Linked DNA regions of Piscinibacter sp. HJYY11. The protein of the gene in region 2 interacts with the protein of the main gene of each other region in a pairwise test. Links are inferred from orthologs where the notes say so. Each region holds a gene or a part of one and is shown on either strand. Other genes may lie near its edges. The genes, in order: JI745_RS08480 and lpdA.

The links.
Region 1: the proteins of lpdA (region 2) and JI745_RS08480 interact in binary tests that used the Escherichia coli proteins (3 or more experiments, as listed by UniProt). The link is inferred for Piscinibacter sp. HJYY11 from one-to-one orthologs.

Annotation. Positions count from the first base shown.
Region 1 is NZ_JAERQZ010000001.1:1,870,530-1,873,900, forward strand. What follows is about bases 198-3,256. They hold JI745_RS08480 (UvrD-helicase domain-containing protein), read right to left. Parts: upstream 2,881-3,256; coding sequence 514-2,880; downstream 198-513. Other genes in these bases: JI745_RS08475 (sulfurtransferase), read right to left, coding at 198-422; JI745_RS08485 (patatin-like phospholipase family protein), read left to right, coding at 2,937-3,256. Outside these bases: more of JI745_RS08475, read right to left, coding at 1-197; more of JI745_RS08485, read left to right, coding at 3,257-3,371. UniProt on the Escherichia coli protein: A helicase with DNA-dependent ATPase activity. Unwinds DNA duplexes with 3'-5' polarity. Translocates on single-stranded DNA with 3'-5' polarity. Initiates unwinding more efficiently from a nicked substrate than double-stranded DNA.
Region 2 is NZ_JAERQZ010000002.1:317,825-321,068, reverse strand. What follows is about bases 76-3,007. They hold lpdA (dihydrolipoyl dehydrogenase), read right to left. Parts: upstream 2,461-3,007; coding sequence 691-2,460; downstream 76-690. Other genes in these bases: JI745_RS25195 (MFS transporter), read right to left, coding at 2,463-3,007; JI745_RS25205 (TolC family outer membrane protein), read left to right, coding at 76-677. In the rest of the region: more of JI745_RS25205, read left to right, coding at 1-75; more of JI745_RS25195, read right to left, coding at 3,008-3,041; aceF (dihydrolipoyllysine-residue acetyltransferase), read right to left, coding at 3,038-3,244. UniProt on the Escherichia coli protein: Lipoamide dehydrogenase is a component of the glycine cleavage system as well as of the alpha-ketoacid dehydrogenase complexes.

The DNA.
Region 1 (3,371 bases), on a different replicon or contig from region 2:
CACTTCTTGCGGCCGCCGTCGAGCAGCTTCACGTTGCTCACGTTGTAGATGTCGAACACCCAGGCGCCCCACGCGGCGAACCAGTTGTTGGTGTCGCCGTAGAGCACCACGGTGCTGTCGTTGGCCACGCCGGCCTTGGAGAGCAGCTTCTCGAAGTCGGCCTTGCTCACGATGTCGCGTCGCACGCGGTCGTTGAGGTCGGTGTGCCACGAGAAATTGTGGGCGCCGGGGATGTGGCCCTTCTCGTAGACGCCGGGGTTCACGCTCACCTCGACGATGCGCAGCTTCGGGTTGCGCAGGTTCTTCTCCAGCCACTCGGTCGACACCAGCGGCCCGCTGCCGTCGGCCGGGGTCTGCGCCCACGCCGCCGCGCCGATCAAGGCCGCCGACACGGCGGCCAGCCACTTCTTCCACACCACCATCTCAGTCTCCTGTTGAAAACACAACAGGGTGGACGATAGGGAGGCCGCGCCATGGCGCCAACGAATGTTGGCGCATGTGCTTACTCGGAGTTCACTCGATCGGCGTGAGCTTGGCCACGGACAGCGCCAGCCACTTCATGCCGTGGCGGCCGAAGTTGACCTGCGCGCGCGCGTCGTCGCCGGTGCCTTCGAGTGTGACCAGCACGCCCTCGCCGAACTTGGTGTGGAAGACGCTCTGCCCCGTGCGCAGGCCGTGGCTGCTCCTGGTGACGGGGCCGGCGCTCGGCGCGTTGCGGGCCGGCACGTGGCCCGCGCCGACGATCGAGCCCAGGCCCGAGCCCTTGGACCAGGCCGACTGGTACTCGCGCGCGAAGCCCGAGCCGAAGCCCTGGTTGCGCGGCGTGATCCAGCGCAGGGCGCTCTCGGGCAGCTCGTCGAAGAAGCGGCTCTTGATGTTGTAGCGGGTCTGGCCGTGCAGCATGCGCGTCTGGCTGAAGCTCAGGTACAGGCGCTTGCGGGCCCGCGTGATCGCGACATACATCAGGCGGCGCTCTTCCTCCAGGCTCTTCACGTCCGACAGGCTGTTCTCGTGCGGGAAGAGGCTCTCTTCCAGCCCGGTGATGAAGACGGCGTCGAACTCCAGGCCCTTGGCCGAGTGCACCGTCATGAGCTGGATCGCGTCCTGACCCGCCTGCGCCTGGTTGTCACCGGCTTCGAGCGAGGCGTGGGTGAGGAAGGCGGCGAGCGGCGACATGATCTCGCCCGTCTCGGCATCGGGCGCCATGTCGACGGCGGCGGCTTCGCGCTGCTCGTCGACCGGCAGCGCGACCGCGTCCTTGCCGAAGCCTTCCTGCGTGACGAACGCTTCCGCCGCGTTGACCAGTTCCTCCAGGTTCTCGATGCGGTCCTGGCCTTCCTTGTCGGTCTTGTAGAAATCGATCAGGCCCGAGCTGTGCAGCACGTGCTCGATGATCTCGCGCAGGTTCTTGTCGCGCGTGGCCTCGCGCATGGCGTCGATCAGCGCGACGAAGCCCTGCAGGTTGTGGCCGCCCTTGCCGGGCACCGCCGTCACGCTCTGCGCAAGGCTGCGGCCGCTCTGCCGGGCCACGTCCTGCAGTTGCTCCAGCGTGCGTGCGCCGATGCCGCGGGTGGGGAAGTTGACGACGCGCAGGAAGCTGGTGTCGTCGTTCGCGTTCTCGATCAGGCGCAGGTAGCTCAACGCATGCTTCACCTCGGCGCGCTCGAAGAAGCGCAGGCCGCCATACACCTTGTAGGGCATGCCCGCGTTGAAGAGCGCGCTTTCGATCACCCGGCTCTGCGCGTTGCTGCGGTAGAGCACGGCGATGTTGCTGCGGTCGGTGCCGTCGCGGTGGAGCTGGCGCGCTTCGTCCACCATCCACTGCGCCTCGGAGAAATCGCTCGTCGCCTCGAACACCCGCACCGGCTCGCCAGGGCCGGCTTCGGTGCTCAGGTTCTTGCCCAGGCGGTCGGTGTTGTGCGAGATCAGCTCGTTGGCCGCGTCGAGGATGTTGCCGTAGGAGCGGTAGTTGCGCTCGAGCTTGATGACCTGCTCGACGCCGAACTCGTGCTCGAAGGCGCGCATGTTGCCCACCTGCGCGCCGCGGAAGGCGTAGATGCTCTGGTCGTCGTCGCCCACCGCGAACACCGCCGTCTGCGGCCCGGCGAACATCTTGAGCCAGGCGTACTGCAGGCGGTTGGTGTCCTGGAACTCGTCGACGAGGATGTGGCGGAAGCGCGCGCGGTAGTGCTCGCGCATCGGCGCGTTGTCGCGCATCAGCTCGTAGGTGCGCAAGAGCAGCTCGGCGAAGTCGACCACGCCCTCGCGCTGGCACTGCGCCTCGTAGGCCTCGTAGACCTGCACCAGCACGCGGCTCATCTCGTCGCGCACGTCCACGTCTTTCGGGCGCAGGCCTTCTTCCTTGCTGCCGGCGATGAACCAGGTCACCTGCTTGGGCACGAAGCGCTCTTCATCCAGGTTCATCGCCTTGATGACGCGCTTCACGGCCGAGAGCTGGTCGCTCGAGTCGAGGATCTGGAAACCTTGCGGCAGGTTTGCCAGTTTCCAGTGCGCGCGCAGGAAACGATTGCACAGCCCGTGGAAGGTGCCGACCCACATGCCGCGCACCGGCACCGGGAGCATCGCGCCCAGTCGGGTCAGCATTTCCTTCGCGGCCTTGTTGGTGAAGGTCACCGCCATCACGCCACCGGGCGTGAGCTGGCCGGTCTGGATCAGCCAGGCGATGCGGGTGGTGAGCACGCGCGTCTTGCCCGAGCCTGCACCGGCAAGGATGAGCGCCGGCTTCGCCGGCAGGGTGACGGCCGCGAGCTGCTCCGGGTTCAGGCCGCGCAGCAGGCCTTGATGTTCATGGCCGGAGGGCGCGCCGGTCGCGCCTTCTTCAGGGGCGTCGGGCGAAAAAAGAGGCAGGGAGGCTGTCATCGACACATTCTAGGAAAACACCCCCGGCATGCTTCCTGCCATCACCCTGGTGAGCCATGCCTTCGATGCCCCGTTTCAGACGCCCCTCCCTCGGCCTCGCCCTGCAAGGCGGCGGCGCGCATGGTGCCTTCACCTGGGGCGTGCTCGACCGCCTGCTCGAAGCCGGCGCGTTCCACATCACCGCGATCAGCGGCACCAGCGCCGGCGCGATGAATGCCATTGCCCTGGCCGACGGCTGGCGGCGCGGCGGCGCCGATGGCGCGCGCGATGCGCTGAGCCGCTTCTGGACCGCCATCGGCACCCGGGTGCCCTTCGACCTGCTGACCTCGGGCGACGCCACACGCCCGGGCCTGAACGCCGCCGGCCGCGCGCTGATGCACTGGACGCGCCTGCTCTCGCCCTATCAGCTCAACCCGCTGGGCACCAACCCCTTGCGCGAGGTGCTGCAGGAGCAGATCGATTTCGAGGGCCTGCGCGCCGGCAGCCCGATC
Region 2 (3,244 bases):
CCAACGCCGAGTTCGACCTCGGCATCGCCTATGCGCGTGTGCAAGCCGCGCTGAGCCGCCTCAACACGCAGCTGGGCCTGCGCAGCGACCGCGAAGCACCGGCGGGCACCGAGAACTGGTCAGCCGGCGACGAAGGCCCGGGCCGCTGCCCGCTTGACGCCATCGAGATCCAGCCGCTGAACCTGGAAGAACTCAACCGCCGCGCCACCTCCTTGCTGCCGAACCAGGGCGTGCCCGCCACACCTGGCTCGACCACCAGCAGCAACACCCCACGCACGCAGCCGGTCGTGGCGAAGGCCCCGGCCCTGCCCAGCGAGCCCACCGCCGCCTCGGCCAACGGCCCTGCTGCGCTGTCGGTGAAGCGCCTCAACGACTGGGCCGCCGCCTGGGAAGCCAAGGACGTCGACCGCTACCTGTCGTTCTATGCGCCCGACTTCCGCTCGGAGCGGGGCGATGCCGACAGCTGGAAGGCACAGCGCCGCCGGCTCGTCGCCAAGAAAGGCGACATCAACGTGAAGCTGGAAGAAGTGCTCGCGCGCGAGCTGGCGCCCGACCGTGTCGAGACGCAGTTCAAGCAGAGCTACCGCTCCGATGGCTTCAGCGACGTGATGCAGAAGAGCCTGGTCTGGCAGCAGATCGGCAGCCAGTGGCTCATCGTGAAGGAGAGCAACCGCTAGGGTTGCTTTCCGATCAACGTTTCACCGGCGGCAGGTCCGTGCAGTGACCTTCGGCGGCCTCGGCGGCCATGCCGAGGCTTTCACCCAGCGTCGGGTGCGGGTGGATCGTCTTGCCGATGTCGATCGCGTCGGCGCCCATCTCGATCGCCACGGCCACTTCGCCGATCATGTCGCCCGCATGCGTGCCCACGATCGCGCCGCCGACGATGCGGCCTGTCTCCTGGTCGAAGAGCAGCTTGGTGAAGCCTTCGTCGCGCGTGTTCGCGATCGCGCGGCCGGAAGCCGTCCACGGGAAGTGGCCCTTCTTCACCTTGATGCCGCGTGCCTTGGCATCGTCTTCGGTGAGGCCAACCCAGGCGACTTCCGGGTCGGTGTAGGCCACGCTCGGGATCACACGCGCATCGAAGGCCGCATGCGTGTCGCCTGACGCGACCTCGGCGGCCACGTGCCCTTCGTGCACCGCCTTGTGCGCGAGCATCGGTTGGCCGACGATGTCGCCGATGGCGAAGATGTGCGGCACGTTGGTGCGCATCTGGATGTCGACCGGGATGAAGCCACGCTCGTTGACCGTGACCCCGGCCTTCTCGGCACCGATGCGCTTGCCGTTGGGCACACGGCCCACCGCCTGCAGGACCAGGTCATAGAGCTGCGGTTCCTTGGGCGCGTTTTCGCCTTCGAACTTGACGAGGATGCCGTCCTTGGTGGCCTCGGCCCCGCCCGTCTTGGTCTTGAGCATGATGTTGTCGAAGCGCGGCGCATTCATCTTCTGCCACACCTTGACCAGGTCGCGGTCGGCGCCCTGCATCAGGCCATCGAGCATTTCCACCACGTCGAGACGCGCACCCACGGTGCTGCTGTAGACCGTGCCCATCTCCAGGCCGATGATGCCGCCGCCGATGACGAGCATGCGCTTCGGGGCCTGGCGCAATTCGAGCGCGCCGGTGGAGGTGACGATGCGTGGGTCGTCCTTCGGCAGGAAGGGCAGCTTCACCGCCTCGGAGCCGGCCGCGATGATCGCGTTCCTGAACTTGATGACCTGCTTGCCACCATCGGCCTTGGTCACGCCGAGGTGGTACGGGTCGAGGAACTCGCCCGTGCCCTGCACCACCGTGACCTTGCGCATCTTGGCCATCGCGGTGAGGCCACCGGTGAGCTTGCCCACCACCTTGTCCTTGTGCGCCTTGAGCTTGGCGAGGTCGACCTTCGGTTCACCGAAGCTCACGCCGAGCGCGTCGAAGTGCTTCACCTCGTCCATCACCGCGGCCACGTGCAGCAGCGCCTTCGAAGGAATGCAGCCGACGTTCAGGCACACGCCGCCGAGCGTGGGGAAGCGTTCGACGAGCACCGTCTTCAGGCCGAGGTCGGCGGCACGGAAGGCCGCGCTGTAGCCGCCGGGGCCGGCACCGAGCACGAGCACGTCGCACTCGAGGTCGGAGCCGCCACTGTGCGTGGCGGCCTGAGGTGCGGGCACGGCCGGTGCCGCAGCAGGGGCGGCGGCTTTGGCCGGTGCTGCTGCGGCGGGTGCCGGCGCAGGCGCCGCGGCGCCTTCTGCGTCCAGCGTCAACAACAGCGAGCCTTCGCTGATCTTGTCGCCCAGCTTGACCTTCAGTTCCTTCACGACACCGGCGTGCGACGACGGGATCTCCATCGACGCCTTGTCGCTTTCCACCGTGACCAGCGACTGGTCTTTCGCGACCTTGTCGCCGGGCTTGACCAGCACTTCGATGATGGCGACGTCCTTGAAGTCGCCGATGTCGGGTACCTTGATTTCAATGGCGGCCATGGTCACTCTTTTCCTTTGAGCTTGATCGTCTGCACCTTCACGGGGCCGTCGGAGTTCTTGTCGAATTCACAGCCCGCCTTCACGCCGATCTCGGCGAGCTCGCGCGCGGTCTTGGCGCGGTCGAAGGCGGTGTACATCGCACCGAGTGCAAACGCGCGGCCCGAGCCGATGGCCCAGAAGCGGTCGAACTCGAAGACCTCGCGGTACGAGTACACGCCGTAGATGCCGCTGGCATTCGCGATGAGTGCGGTGAGCTGCGAGCTCTCATACGGGTCGGCGTCTTCTTCCTTGGTGTTCAGGTAGAAGACTTCCTTCAGCTTCGGGTGGATCTTGAGGAAGGTGTCGAACACCTCGTCGCGCGAATGCAGCTTCAGCTCTTCCGGCGGCAGCCAGTTGAGCGCACGGCGCAGCACCGGGAAGTGGGCGGTGGTACCGGCCATGCCGACCCACGAGTCCGCGACCTTGAAGAGCTTTTCGTTGCTTTCGTAGCCATGCGGCAGGCGGGTGTCGCCGAAGGTGACGAGGCTGTCACCGGCGATCGCCACCTGTCCCGCCTTTCTGACGACGACCACGGTCGTCACAGGAGGACTCTCCTGAAGTCGGCCAGAACTTGAGCGAGGTACGCATTGAAGCGTGCGGCGGCAGCGCCGTCGATCACGCGGTGGTCGTAGCTCAGGCTCAGCGGCAGCATCAGGCGCGGCTGGAAGGCCTTGCCGTCCCACACCGGCTCCATCACGCCGCGCGAGAGGCCGAGGATCGACACCTCGGGTGCATTGATGATCGG